One region of the Salipiger bruguierae genome, then DNA from elsewhere that is predicted to be linked to it. Evidence: riboswitches for the same ligand, from Rfam matches in the RefSeq annotation. Region 1 holds a riboswitch; the other holds the start of a gene.
What was found. Region 1 has a riboswitch for thiamine pyrophosphate ahead of thiC (phosphomethylpyrimidine synthase ThiC). Riboswitches for the same ligand answer to the same signal wherever they lie in the genome.
Positions count from the first base shown of each region.

Region 1 (7,247 bases):
ACCACCACCACGAAGACCGCGCCGATGATGTTGAAATCCATCAGAAGGTCCGCGCCGCCCTTCGGCAGCTGCAGCGCGCCGCCCCAGCCCGCCAGCGCCGAGCCGAGCGCGAAGACCCCGGTGAAGAGCCAGGCCTGGTTGACGCCGAGCGCGCCGACCATCTCGCGGTCCTGCGTCGCGGCGCGCACGAGGATGCCGAGCCTCGTGCGGGTGATGAGGTACCAGAGCGCAAGGAGGATGAAAGGCGTGATCGCGATGAGCACGATGTCGTACTTTGGCACCGGCTCGCCGAAGATGCGCCAGACCCCGCGCAGCCCCGGCGCGCGCGGTCCCAGCCGGTCCTCGGCGCCCCAGGTCATCAGCGCGAGATCCTGGATGACGAGGATCACCCCGAAGGTGGCGACCAGCTGGAAAAGCTCCGGCGCGCGGTAGATGCGGCGCAGGATCACCATCTCGACCAGCGCGCCGATCAGCCCCACCGCGAGCCCGGTCAGCAGGATGGCGCCCCAGAAGCCCACCGCGCCGGGCAGGATGTCCATCAGCGTCACGCCGATGAAGGCGCCGAGCATGTAGAACGAGCCATGCGCGAAGTTGACGATCCGGGTGACCCCGAAGATCAGCGACAGGCCCGAGGCGACGAGAAAGAGCGCCGCCGCGTTGGCAAGGCCGGTGAGGAACTGGGCGAGGAAGAAGGCCATGGCGCGGGCTCGGCTGGCGGGGGGAGGGGCGCTGCCCCTCTTGGCCTTGCGGCCAATTCACCCCGGAGTATCTGCGGAAAGATGAAAGGGGGAGGCGGCACCTCCCCCGGCTGGGATCACTCGGCGGGGCGCATCTCGCGGATCTGCGCGTCCGTGGGCATGTAGGGGGCGGGATCCTTGTACTCCCAGTCCACCATCACCCCTTCGCCCGCGTCGTTCAGCGCCGTGGTGCCGGTGAAGGCGCCCAGCGTCGACTGGTTGTCGATCTCGCGGTAGTGCAGCGGGCCGACCGGGGTCTCGGGGATGTCGAGCCCCTCGAAGGCCTGGCGGATCGCCTCGGTCTCGGTCGAGCCCGCGCGCTCCAGCGCGGCGGCGACCGAGAGCGCGGTCAGGTAGCCGACGAGGCTGCCGTTCTTCGGGGTCTCGCTGGTCGCGGCCTCGTAGGCGTCGACGAAGGTCCTGCCCGGGGTGCCCTCGGCGAAGCCATACCAAGGGAAGCCGGTGACGAACCAGCCCTCGGGAGCTTCGTCGCCGAGCGGCTCGAGATATTCCGGCTCGCCGGTCAGCAGGCCGTAGACGTCGCGCCCGTCGAAGAGGCCGCGGTCGGTGCCCTCGCGCACGAGCTTGGCAAGGTCGGTGCCGAAGGTGACGTTGTAGATCGCGTCGGGCTTGGCGCGCTCCAGCGCCTGCACCTCGGCGCCGGCGTCGATCTTGAAGAGCGGCGGCCATTGCTCGGCGACGAACTCGACCTCGGGTTTCAGCCGCGTGAGGTTGGCCTTGAAGGCCTCGACCGCCTCGGTGCCATAGGCGTAGTTCGGCGCGATCGTGGCGTATCTCACCGCATCCGTGGCGGCGGCCTTCTCGGCCAGCAGCGCGGCCTGCACCCAGGTCGAGGTGCGCAGGCGGAAGGTGTAGGGATTGCCCGAGCCCCAGACCAGCGTGTCGGCCAGCGGCTCGGAGGCGAGGTAGACGTAGTGCTTCTCGGCGGCGAAGGAACTGATCGCCAGCCCGACGTTGCTGAGGATCGAGCCGGTCAGCATCACCGCGCCGTCGCGGGTCATCAGCTCCTCGGCGATGCGCACCGCCTCGGCCGGATCGCCCTGGTCGTCGCGGAAGACGAATTCCAGCGGCCGGCCGAGCACGCCGCCCTGCGCGTTGATCTCGGAGACAGCCAGCTCGATGCCCTTGCGATAGGGCTCGGCAAAGGCGGCGAGGCGCTTGAAGTGGTTGATCTCGCCGATCTTGATCGGCGCGCCGCCGGCGTCCTTCGCGCGCAGGGCGGCGGGGGTCAGGGCAGCGGCGGCGGCAAGCGCCAGCAGGGTGCGTCGCATCAGGGTCATCTTGGTCGCGTCTCCTCGTTCTGCGGGGGCGGGCGGGCCCGACGCGCCCCTCTTACGTGGGAAATAGCGCGCTGACAAAGGTGGCCTAGCGCCATCGTCCGGGGCGCACCGGAGCCGGGCGTTGCGCGAAGGGGCGCTTGGCGCTAGGACTGCGCGCCAAAGCGCGCCAAAACGCGACCGCGTGAGCCTTAGGAGAGACGATCATGACGCGAGCCTTCATCTTCCCCGGTCAGGGGGCGCAGACCATCGGCATGGGCAAGGCGCTGGCCGAGGCCTACCCGGCGGCGAAAGCCGTGTTCGACGAGGTGGACGCGGCGCTGGGCGAAAGCCTCTCGGCGCTGATCTGGGAGGGCGACATCGAGACGCTCACCCTGACCGAGAACGCCCAGCCGGCGCTGATGGCGACCTCGCTCGCCGCCATGCGCGCGCTCGAGTCCGAGGGCATCGAGATCGGCGCGGCGAGCTTCGTCGCCGGCCATTCGCTCGGCGAATACTCGGCGCTGACCGCCGCCGGCGCGCTCAGCGTCGGCGATGCCGCCAAGCTACTGCGCACCCGCGGCAAGGCGATGCAGGCCGCCGTGCCGGTGGGCGAAGGCGCCATGGCCGCGCTGCTCGGCCTCGATCTCGCCGGTGCCCGCGCCGTGGCCGAGGAGGCCGCGCAGGGCGAGGTCTGCGCCGCGGCGAACGACAACGACCCGTCGCAGGTGGTGATCTCGGGCAGCAAGGCCGCGGTCGAGCGGGCGCTCGACATCGCCAAGGACAAGGGCGCCAAGCGCGCGCTGCTGCTGCCGGTGAGCGCGCCCTTCCACTGCGCGCTGATGGCCCCCGCCGCCGAGGTCATGGCCGAGGCGCTCGAGCAGGTCGAGATCAAGGCCCCGAGCGTGCCGCTCGTCGCCAACGTCGTCGCCGAGGCTGTCACCGACCCCGCCCGCATCCGCGCGCTGCTGGTCGAGCAGGTCACCGGCTCGGTGCGCTGGCGCGAGTCGGTGGAATACATGGTGGCGCAGGGCGTCACCGAGTTCTGGGAGATCGGCGCGGGCAAGGCGCTCTCGGGCATGGTCAAGCGCATCGAGCGCAGCGCCGCGCTGCGCAACGTCGGCGCGCCCGAGGACGTGAAGGCGGCGCTCGAAGCCGTCTGAGCGCTTAGCCAGTCGCCTGAAAACGCAAAGGGCGGTGCCACGCGGCGCCGCCCTTTCCGCATTCCGGGCGCCGCATCCGCCCTTTCATCTTTCTCCAAATACTCGAGTCCACCCCTCCGCTAGCCCCGCCCATTGGCCCGAGGCACCACCTTGACGCCCCGCCCGACTCGCCGCAGGGTGGCGCCACTACACCCGGGGGGTCCCGACAAGGGGCTGAGATACTGCTGGCGTCCGCGCAGCGCAGTGACCCGACGAACCTGATCCAGTTCATACTGGCGTAGGGATGGTGCACAGGCGTTGCCGGGGGCTCTGCGCCCCTGTTCTGCGGAAAGGACCACGGGGGGAGTCCCCCGTCCCCATGCAGCGGCGTCTCTCCATTCACGCACGGAACTGGGTCTCCACCGCTTCGAGCTTGGAGGCTCCGACCGATGAAAGACCTGACCCCAACCGTCACCTGCGGGCCGCTGCCCGCCTCGCGCCGCGTCTGGCACGAGGGTTCGCTGCATCCGCAGATCCGCGTGCCGATGCGCGAGATCGACCTGCACCCCTCGGCCGGCGAGCCGCCGGTGACCGTCTACGACAGCTCCGGCCCTTACACCGATCCCGCCGCCGACATCGTCCTCGACCGCGGGCTGCCGCGGCTGCGCGAGGGCTGGATCGCCGCCCGCGCCGACACCGAGAGCTACGCCGGTCGCCACGTGACGCCCGAGGACAACGGCTTTGCCGAGGGCGCGCGGCTGGTGCCCGAGTTCCCGGTCCGCCACGCGCCCCGCAAGGGCACGGGCGGCCGGGCGGTCACCCAGCTGGCCTATGCCCGCGCCGGGATCGTCACGCCCGAGATGGAATTCGTCGCGATCCGCGAGAACCTCGGGCGCAAGGCCGCAAAGGCCGCGCTCGTGCGCGACGGGCAGGACTGGGGCGCCGCGATCCCCGATTTCGTGACGCCCGAGTTCGTGCGCGACGAAATTGCCCGAGGCCGCGCGATCATCCCTGCCAACATCAACCACCCCGAGCTCGAGCCGATGATCATCGGCCGCAACTTCCTGGTGAAGATCAACGCCAACATCGGCAACTCGGCGGTGACCTCCTCGATGGCCGAGGAGGTCGAGAAGATGGTCTGGGCGACGCGCTGGGGCGCGGACACGGTCATGGACCTCTCGACAGGGCGGAACATCCACAACATCCGCGACTGGATCCTGCGCAACTCGCCGGTGCCGATCGGCACCGTGCCGCTCTACCAGGCGCTCGAGAAAGTCGGCGGCATCGCCGAGGATCTCAGCTGGGAGGTGTTCCGCGACACGCTGATCGAGCAGGCCGAGCAGGGGGTGGACTATTTCACCATCCACGCGGGCGTGCGGCTGCACATGATCCCGATGACGGTGAACCGGGTGACCGGCATCGTCAGCCGGGGCGGCTCGATCATGGCCAAGTGGTGCCTGCACCACCACCGCGAGAGCTTCCTCTACGAGCACTTCGAGGAGATCTGCGAGATCGCGCGGGCCTATGATGTCTCCTTCTCGCTCGGCGACGGTTTGCGGCCGGGCTCCATCGCCGATGCCAACGACGAGGCGCAGTTCGCCGAGCTGGAAACGCTGGGCGAGCTCACGCAGATCGCATGGAAGCACGACTGCCAGGTGATGATCGAGGGGCCGGGCCACGTCGCCATGCACAAGATCAAGGCCAACATGGACAAGCAGCTCGAGACCTGCGGCGAGGCGCCGTTCTATACCCTCGGGCCGCTTACCACCGACATCGCGCCCGGCTACGATCACATCACCTCCGGCATCGGCGCGGCGATGATCGGCTGGTTCGGCACGGCGATGCTTTGCTACGTGACGCCGAAGGAGCACCTTGGCCTTCCGGACCGCGACGACGTGAAGGTGGGGGTGATCACCTACAAGATCGCCGCCCATGCCGCCGACCTTGCCAAGGGCCACCCGGCGGCGCAGGTCCGCGACGACGCGCTGTCGCGCGCGCGGTTCGAGTTCCGCTGGGAGGACCAGTTCAACCTCTCGCTCGATCCCGACACGGCGCGGTCCATGCATGACGAGACCCTGCCCAAGGAGGCGCACAAGGTGGCGCATTTCTGCTCGATGTGCGGGCCGAAGTTCTGCTCGATGCGGATCAGCCACGACATTCGCGCCGAGGCGCAAAAGGAGGGCATGGCGAAGATGGCCGAGAAGTTCCGCGAGGGCGGCGCGCTCTACCTGCCGCTGGCGGAGGACGAGGCATGACCCCCGGCGCGCTGCTGCGCGAGCTGCGCGCGGTCAATCCGCTGGTCCAGTGCATCACCAACTACGTGGCGATGAACATCGCGGCGAACGTGCTGCTGGCGGCGGGGGCCTCGCCCGCCATGGTCTCGGACGCGGAGGAGGCCGGCGAATTCGCCGGCCTCGCCCATGCGCTGACGGTCAATATCGGCACCCTCTCGGGCCCCTTCGTCGAGGGGATGAAGGCGGCCATCGCCGGGGCGCAGGCGGCGGGCAAACCCTGGGTGCTCGACCCGGTGGCCTGCCAGGCGACCGGGCTCAGGCGGCGGGTCTCGGCGGAGCTGCTGGCGCTCGGGCCGACGGTGCTGCGCGGCAATGCGTCGGAGATCCTCGCGCTCGCCGGAGAGGCCAGCCGGGGACAGGGCGTCGACGGGCGCGACGGGGTGGAGGCCGCCGAGGCCGGAGCCCGCGCGCTGGCGCTCCGGACCGGCGGCGTGGTCGCGGTGACCGGCGAAGTGGATTTCGTCACCGACGGGGAGCGGGCGGTGCGGATCGGCGGCGGCTCGCTCCTGATGCCGCTCAACACCGCTCTGGGGTGCTCGCTCACCGGGCTCTGCGGTGCCTACGCGGGGCTGGGCGGCGATCCCTTCGAGGCCACGGTCGCGGCGCTCTCGCATTACGCCGTCGCCGGGAGCCGCGCGCATGAGGGGGCGGCGGGGCCGGGCAGCTTCGGGCCGCGCTTCCTCGACGCGCTGCACGCGCTGACGCCCGAGGCGCTGGATACCGAGGCCGACATCCGCGTGCCGGCAGGCGCGGCATGAGGCGCTTTGACCTTTCCGTCTACCTCGTGCTCGATCCCGGCCTCTGCGCCGGAATCGGCATGGCCCGGACGGCGCGGCTCGCCGTGCGCGGCGGCGCCACGATGGTGCAGCTGCGCGACAAGGATGGCGGCACGGCGCGGATGATCGAGACCGGCCGGGCGCTGAAGGCGGCGCTGGCGGGGTCGGGCGCGCTGCTGATCGTCAACGACGACGTGCGGGCGGCGCTGGAGATCGGCGCGGACGGGCTGCACGTCGGGCAGGGCGACATGTCGCCCGCCGAGGCGCGGGCGAAGATTGGCCCGGAGATGCTGCTGGGGCTCTCGGTGGAAAGCCCCGACCTCGCGCGGGCGGTCGATCCCGCGCTGGTGGATTACGTCGGCGCGGGGCCGGTCTTTGCCACACCGACCAAGCCCGACCACAAGCAGCCCGTGGGCTGGGCGGGGCTCGCCGCGCAGGTGGCGGCGAGCCCGGTGCCCGCCGTGGCGATCGGCGGGCTGAAGGCGCATCACGCGGCCGAAGCGAAGGCGGCGGGGGCGCAGGGCCTCGCGGTGGTCTCGGCGATCTGCGGCCGGCCCGACCCCGAGGCGGCGGCGCGGGAGATCGCCCGCGCCTGGGCCGAAGCCTAGCCCCACATCTCGTGGAAATGGTGCAGCGGCCCGTGGCCGCCGCCCACCTCCAGCTGGTCCGAGGCGGCGAGCGCGCCTTGCAGGTAGCGCTTCGCCGCGCCGACCGCCTCGGGCAGCTCCATGCGTGGCAGCAGCGCGGCGATGGCGGCCGAAAGCGTGCAGCCGGTGCCGTGGTCGTTCTTCGTGGCGATGCGCGGGGCGGAGTAACTGTGCGTCTCGCCCTGCCACCAGAGAAGGTCCGTGCTCTCGGCGCTGCCGGAGAGGTGTCCGCCCTTCAGCAGCACGGCCTCCGGCCCCATCGCGGCCAGCGCGGGAAGCTGCGCGGCCATCTCTTCGGCGGTCCAGTCGTCGCCGCGCGCCAGCAGCACGGCGGCCTCGGGCAGGTTTGGGGTGATGATCGTGGCGAGCGGCAC
Region 1 covers NZ_CP123384.1:265,814-273,060, reverse strand. The annotation lists gene PVT71_RS01335 (ABC transporter permease) at 1-698, opposite strand, end outside; gene PVT71_RS01330 (ABC transporter substrate-binding protein) at 815-2,038, opposite strand; gene fabD (ACP S-malonyltransferase) at 2,242-3,177, shown strand; TPP riboswitch at 3,361-3,479, shown strand; gene thiC (phosphomethylpyrimidine synthase ThiC) at 3,606-5,411, shown strand; gene thiM (hydroxyethylthiazole kinase) at 5,408-6,208, shown strand; gene thiE (thiamine phosphate synthase) at 6,205-6,834, shown strand; gene thiD (bifunctional hydroxymethylpyrimidine kinase/phosphomethylpyrimidine kinase) at 6,831-7,247, opposite strand, start outside.

Region 2 (7,247 bases), 450 kb from region 1:
TGAGCAGGAAGAGCGCGGCGAGGATGATCCATCCACCGTCGAGGACGCGGGCGAGGCCTGCCCGCGCGTCCCAGCGGGTCATCACCCGCCCCAGCCCCGCGCGGAACCCGCCGCCGGTGCCGAGCCGCAGCGCCACCAGCCCGGCGCAGAGCGCGAGTCCGAGCTGGATCACCGAGAGCAGCGCCGCGCGGCCGAGGTCGAAATCGAAGCGCACCGCCTGGTAGATCGCCAGCTCGACCGTCGTCGCGCGCGGGCCCCCGCCGAGCGTCAGCGCCACGGCAAAGCTCGAGAGGCAAATGACGAAGATCACCGCGAAGGCCCCCGGCGCAATGCGCAGCAGCATGGGCAACTCCAGAGTGCGCAACATGGCGAAGGGCGAGAGCCCCAGCGAGGCGGCAAGGCGGAAGCGCTCGGCGGGGATCGCCAGCCAGCCCTGCAGCAGCAGCCGCGTCGCCAGCGGCAGGTTGAAGAAGACATGCGCCAGCACCACGCCGTGCAGCCCGTAGATGCTGAAGCCGGGCAGGCCGAGCGCCTTGAGCGCGCCGTTGACCATGCCGTTCTGACCAAAGACCGCGATCAGCCCCAGCACGGCGACGATGGTGGGCAGGATGAAGGGCGCGCCGAGAAGCGAGATCAGCAGCCCGCGCCCCGGGAAGCGCCGCCGCGACAGCGCGCGGGCGACGGGGATCGCGAGCACGACCGAGAAGAGCGCCGAAAGCAGCGCCTGCAGGAGCGTGAAGCGCAGCGCCTGCCAGTCGCCGGGGCCGAGCGCGCCCCAGCCTCCGGCACGGGCCAGCACCGCCGCGACCGGGCCGAGCACCAGTGCAAGCACCAGCCCGGCCGCGACGAGGGCGGCGCCTACTGCGAGAGGCCGCGGCGCCATGCCTCGATGGCCTCGTCGCGCAGCGCCGCGGCCTCGTCCTCGGAGTAGAAGAGCACCTTGGTCGGCTGTTGCAGCTCCCTGAAGCCCTCGGGCCACTGGTCATGCGGCAGCGCCGCCGGGAAGGACCAGTTGCCGGTGGCGATCATCTGCTGGAACTCCGGCGTCAGCAGGAAGTCCATGAACTGCTGCGCGAGCTCGGGCTGGTCGGTGGTGGCGACCTTGGCGGCCAGCTCGACCATGAAGTAGTTCCCCTCGGGGAAGATCAGCGCCTTCTTGGTGTGATCCTCCTCGGCGATGATGTGGTAGGCGGGCGAGGTGGTGTAGCTCAGCACCATGTCCGCCTCGCCGTCGGTGAAGAGCCCGTAGCTTTCCGACCAACCCTTGGTGACGGTGAGGATCTTCGGCGCCAGCTTGCGCCAGGCGTCCTCGGTCCTGTCGCCGAAGACCGCCTGGGCCCAGAGCGCCATCGCAAGGCCCGAGATCGAGCTGCGCGGGTCCTGGATGACGATCTTCAGGTCATCCGGCGCGTCGAGCAGCTCGGCGAAGCTCTGCGGCGGCTCGGCCAGGCGGGTCGTGTCGTAGATGAAGGCGGTCTCGGCGTAGTTGTAGGGCAGGAAGGTGTCGTCGGTCCACGCGATCGGCAGGGTCAGCGGCGAGAGGTCGACGCCGTGCGGGGCGAAGAGCCCGCTCTCGCGCGCCTTCTTGGTCACGTCGGTGTTGAGACCGAAGACCACGTCGGCCTCGGTCTGCGCGCCCTCGAGCAGCAGGCGGGGCAGCAGGTCGCCGGGCTTGAACTGCAGGTCGCAGCCGCAGCGCGCCTCGAACATCTCCTCGATCTTCGGGCCGGGGCCCCATTCCGAGACGACGTAATCGCCCGCGTAGACGGTGAGGACGGGCTCCTGCGCCAGCGCCGTGCTGGCAAAGAGACATCCCGCTGCAAAACTGATGGCCTTCATGGCATCCTCCAAATTTGCGGCGAGAGGGCAAGACGGGCCGGGGGCATCTGCGCCTTGGGCCGTGACCTTCCCTCCGCCGGTGTTAACCGGGTCAGGTTCAACGGGTTCGCGGATTTGCATCTCAGCCGGCGCTTGCGCGTCCGGCACCCCGAGGTGGCGCAAGACCTAGCCGGGCGGCGGGGCTCTGGCAAGGTGAATTGCCGCGGGGCGAAATGCGCGCGTGGCCGGCCCGGGCCGAGACAATTCCCTTGAGGCATTGGCCGCGCTGGCCTAACAGACTGGCCTGAAAGGCGGGCCCGCGGCGCGGGCCCGGGCAAGCATGCACCCGGACGGCACGACACAGGAGACCCGACCATGAGCCTCAACACCTTCGGCCATCTCTTCCGCGTGACCACCTGGGGAGAGAGCCACGGGCCGGCGCTTGGCGCGACCGTGGACGGCTGCCCGCCGGGCGTGCCGATCGACGAGGCCACGCTGCAGCACTGGCTCGACCTGCGCAAACCGGGGCAGAACAAGTACACCACGCAGCGGCGCGAGCCCGACGCGGTGCGGATCCTGTCGGGCGTCTTCGAGGGGCAGACCACCGGCACGCCGGTGCAGCTGATGATCGAGAACACCGACCAGCGCTCGAAGGACTATTCCGAGATCGCGGCGAAGTTCCGCCCGGGCCACGCCGACATCACCTATTTCCAGAAATACGGCATCCGCGACTACCGCGGGGGCGGGCGCTCCTCGGCGCGCGAGACGGCGGCGCGGGTCGCCGCGGGCGGGCTGGCGCGGGCGGCGCTGGCCGAGCTGGCGCCGGGGATCTCGATCACCGGCTACATGGTGCAGATGGGGCCGCAGGCGATCGACCGGTCGCGCTTCGACTGGGACGAGATCGCGCGCAACCCGTTCTGGTGCCCGGATGCCGAGACGGCCGAGGGCTGGGCGGACTACCTCGACGGGCTGCGCAAGTCCGGCGACAGCGTCGGCGCGGTGATCGAGGTGACGGCGCGCGGCGTGCCGGCGGGGCTGGGCGCACCGATCTACGGCAAGCTCGACACCGACCTTGCCGCGGCGATGATGTCGATCAACGCGGTGAAGGCGGTCGAGATCGGCGAGGGCATGGCGGCGGCGATGCTGACCGGCACCCAGAACGCCGACGAGATCACCATGGGGCCGGATGGGCCGGTCTACAGCTCGAACCACGCGGGCGGCATCCTTGGCGGGATTTCCACCGGGCAGGACGTGGTGGTGCGTTTCGCGGTGAAGCCGACCTCGTCGATCCTGACACCGCGGCGGACGCTGACCGTCACCGGCGAGGAGACCGAGATCGTCACCAAGGGCCGCCACGATCCCTGCGTCGGCATCCGGGCGGTTCCGGTGGGCGAGGCGATGATGGCCTGCGTGATCCTCGATCACCTGCTGCTGCACCGCGGCCAGATCGGCGCGAACCGCGGGCATATCGGCTGAGGCCGGGCCCGGGCGCCTGCCGTCCGGCTTCGGTGACCTGAGGCGGGCGATCGGGCGCGGGCGTCTCGCAGGGATGCCGCCTCATGATGCCGCTGTGCGGAGCATCTGTGGTGGCGCTTTCGGCGGCGGCCCGTTCTGGCGCGCCGGACCGGGGCGTCAGAATTCTTCCCAGCTGATGTCGTCTCCGGCGGCGGCGCGCAGCGGGGCGGCCGGGGTCGGCGGTACGGAGGGGGGCGCGGGGGCGAAATCCTCGATCGGCGCGGCGAGCGGGGTCACCTCGGAGGCATCACTATCAAGGGCGCCGGTGAAGCGGTTGAGCTGCGAGAGGAGCCGGTCCGCCTCGCTGTTGAGCTGATCGCTCGCGGTGCTGGTCTCGCCCACCATGGCGGCGTTCTGCTGGGTGACCTTGTCGAGCTCGGCGACGCCGACGTTGATCTCCTGCAGGCCGGCCGCCTGTTCCTTCGCGGCGGTGGCGATCTCGGCGACGAGGTCCGAGACCTCGCTCACGTTGCGCACGATGTCCGACAGGGCGGTGCCCGTCTCCTCGACGAGTTGCCCGCCATCCTTGACCTGCTGCGAGCTGTTGGAGACCAGCGCCTTGATCTCGCGCGCGGATTCCGAGGCGCGCTGCGCCAGCGAGCGGACCTCGGAGGCGACGACGGAGAAGCCCTTGCCGGATTCCCCGGCGCGCGCGGCCTCGACCCCGGCGTTCAGCGCGAGCAGGTTGGTCTGGAAGGCGATGTCGTCGATGACCCCGATGATCTGGGTGATCTGGTCGGAGGAGGCGGCGATCGAGCCCATGGCGGCCAGCGCCTTTTCCATCACCGCGCCGCCCTCTTCGGCACGGCGGCGCCCCTCACCGACGCGGCGGTCGGCATCCTCGGCCCGCTCGGCGGCGGCGCGGACGCTGGAGGAAAGCTGTTCCAGCGCGGCGGCGGATTCCTCGAGCGTGGCGGCCTGGACCTCGGAGCGGCGCGACATGTCGCGGGACATCGAGGAAAGCTCCTTGGAGTTGCGCTGGACGGTGTCAGCGGAGGCGCGCAGAGACTGGACGAGCGTGCCGATTCCCTCGGCGAGCGCATTGAAGTCCTCGCACAGGCGCACCGCGCTCTCGTCGACGCTGGCCCACTCCGCGGCGGCCAGTCTCTGCCCGGTCTCGCCGCGCGACAGGCTGCCCATCGCGGTTCCGAGCGACTGGAAGAGCTCGACCCGGCGCTCGTTGGCCGCACGCTCCAGCGCCGTGCTCTGCTCCGCCTGAAGCAGGCGGTTGCGCAGTTCCTCGAGGTTGCGGGCGATCGATCCCGCCTCGTCGCCGCGCTCCTGCTCCTCGATCTCGGTGGCAAAGTCGCCCTGCGCGATTCGCTGCACTGCACCGGCGGCGGTCTGGAAGGGGCGGGCGAGCAGCTTGCCGAAGCCGAGAACGCAGGCGAGGGAGAGGGCAACCGCCACCGCGTTCGCCGTGACCAGCATGATGAAGCCGGTCTCCACCGCCTCGGTCGCGCGCTGGTCGGCGCGCGCCGCTTCCTGCTGCAGTTCGTCGCGCATCGCGATCACCTCACGCCGGGCGCGATCGACGGTGGGCAGCAGGACCGTGCTGATGTGGTTGTCGCGCTCGAAGAGGGTGAAGCCCGGGATCGTCAGCGTGTCGATCTGCGGCACCAGACCCTTGGCCATCGCGGCGACGGACTGGAGGCGGGTGAGCAGCTCGGGCCGCTTGTCGTCGGGCGAGGTGGGGGAGAGGAAGGCGTCGGCATTCTCGTCGACCAGCGTCTGCAGGGCGAGCAGATCCTCGCGCAACTCGTTCAGCGGCTCGGTGCCGCCGTGTTCGAAATGCAGGATCGCCATGCCCGAGTGGTCGATCCGCCCCTGGACCGTCATCAGCACCGTGCTCTGGCGGCGCAGGTCGTTGCCGAAATCGAGACTGTCGGACATGCGCATCTGGATGAACCCGGAGGCGAGCGCCAGGGCCAGCGTCAGCAGCATGAAGACCGATCCGAGGATCAGCAATTGAATGCGGATGGAGAACCTGCTCATGACCCATTCCTGCTCGAGACATGGCGCGGGGTGCGCCGGACATGCCTTCGCTAGCAGGGGGGAGTAAACAAACCCTTCGTGTCCGCCGGGATCGGACGGATTTCGGTCGAAATCCCGCGCCGGGGCACCGGCCGGAACGGGACACGCCCCCGCGATCGCTCGCGGGGGCGTGCCTTGTGCGCGGGTCCCGGAGGGGACCTGTTACATGTTGCCGCCGAGCAGCGCCGCGTTGCCGCCCGAGGCGGTGGTGTCGATGCAGACGTGGCGCTCGGCGCGGGCGTGGCCCTTGTCGGGGGCGCCGGTGATTAGCGTCAGGATCGGCCCGTCGCGGCGCGCGAGCGCCTGGCGGTAGGCTGAGCCCTGCGTCGCGTCGCCCCACCAGAGCGCCGCCGAGATGCCCTCGAGCGTGGTCAGCGTGTCGGGCGCGACCTTGCCATGGGCGGTGACCGCCACGCCGCCAAGCGCGCGGATCGCCTCGGCCTGTGCCTGCGCGGCCTCCTGTCCCGGGCCCATGCAGAGCACCGGCTCGCGCGCCAGCGTCATGTACTGGTTGGCCTCGCCGGTCGGGCCGGGCAGGTCCTTGCGCTCGGGCTGCGGAGCGCAGCCGGCGGTCTTCAGCGCCTGCTCGATGCGGGCCGGAACCTCGTCGGTGCCCCAGGCCGAGCCCGCCTGCGGGGCGGGATGGGCGCGGAAGCGGTCGACGTAGAGCGGACCGCCCGCCTTGGGCCCGGTGCCCGAGAGCCCCTCGCCGCCGAAGGGCTGGCTGCCGACGATGGCGCCGATCTGGTTGCGGTTGACGTAGATGTTGCCGGCGTGGACGCGCTCGGTCACGTGCTGCACCCGGTCGTCGATCCGCGTCTGCAGGCCGAAGGTGAGGCCGTAGCCGCGGCTGTTGATCGCGTCGATCACCGCGTCGAGCTCGTCCGAGCGGAAGGTGACCACGTGCAGGACCGGGCCGAAGATCTCGCGCTCGAGCTCGGTGATGCTGCCGAGCCGGATCAGCGCCGGGGCGACGAAATGGCCCTCGGCGGGGACGTCGATCTGTTTCAGCAGGCGGCCCTCGGCGCGGGCGGTCTCGACATGGGCGAGGATGCCCGCCTTGGCCTCGGCATCGATCACCGGGCCGAGGTCGGTCGAGAGCAGCCACGGGTTGCCGGGCTTCAGCACGTCCATCGCGCCCATCAGCATCTCGGTGAAATGCGGGGCGATGTCCTCCTGCACGTAGAGGCAGCGCAGCGCTGAGCAGCGCTGGCCGGCGGACTGGAAGGCCGACTCGACGATGGCGCGCACGGCCTGCTCGGGCAGGGCGGTGCTGTCGACGATCATCGCGTTGAGGCCGCCGGTCTCGGCGATGAAGGGCGTGCCGGGCTCGAGGTTTGCGGCGATCGCGCGGTGGATGATCTGCGCGGTCTCGGTCGAGCCGGTGAAGGCGACACCCTTGACCGCCGGGTTCGACGTGAGCGCGGCGCCGACGTCACCGGCACCCGGCAGCAGCTGCAGCGCGGTGGCGGGCACGCCGGCCTCGAGCAGCAGCTCAACCGCGCGGTAGGCGATGAGCGGGGTCTGCTCGGCGGGCTTGGCCAGCACGGCATTGCCGGCCGCCAGCGCGGCGGAGAGCTGGCCGGTGAAGATCGCCAGCGGGAAGTTCCACGGGCTGATGCAGGCGAAGACGCCCTGCGGCGCGGCGCCATCCGTGCGGGCGGCGTAGTAGCGCAGGAAATCCACCGCCTCGCGCAGCTCGGCCACGGCGTCGAGCTGGGTCTTGCCGGCCTCGCGCGAGAGCAGGGCGAAGACCTCGCCGAAGTTCGCCTCGTAGAGATCGGCGGCCTTGTTCAGGATCGCGGCGCGCTCTTGCGGCGTGGCGCTCCACGGCCGCGCGGCAGCAGCGGCTGCAGCCACCGTCTCGGCGCTGGCCCAGG
Region 2 covers NZ_CP123384.1:713,558-720,804, reverse strand. The annotation lists gene PVT71_RS03500 (thiamine/thiamine pyrophosphate ABC transporter permease ThiP) at 1-883, opposite strand, end outside; gene PVT71_RS03495 (thiamine ABC transporter substrate binding subunit) at 859-1,839, opposite strand; TPP riboswitch at 1,891-2,000, opposite strand; gene aroC (chorismate synthase) at 2,194-3,294, shown strand; gene PVT71_RS03485 (methyl-accepting chemotaxis protein) at 3,451-5,328, opposite strand; gene putA (bifunctional proline dehydrogenase/L-glutamate gamma-semialdehyde dehydrogenase PutA) at 5,530-7,247, opposite strand, start outside.
Region 2: another riboswitch for thiamine pyrophosphate. It lies ahead of PVT71_RS03495 (thiamine ABC transporter substrate binding subunit); the one in region 1 lies ahead of thiC (phosphomethylpyrimidine synthase ThiC).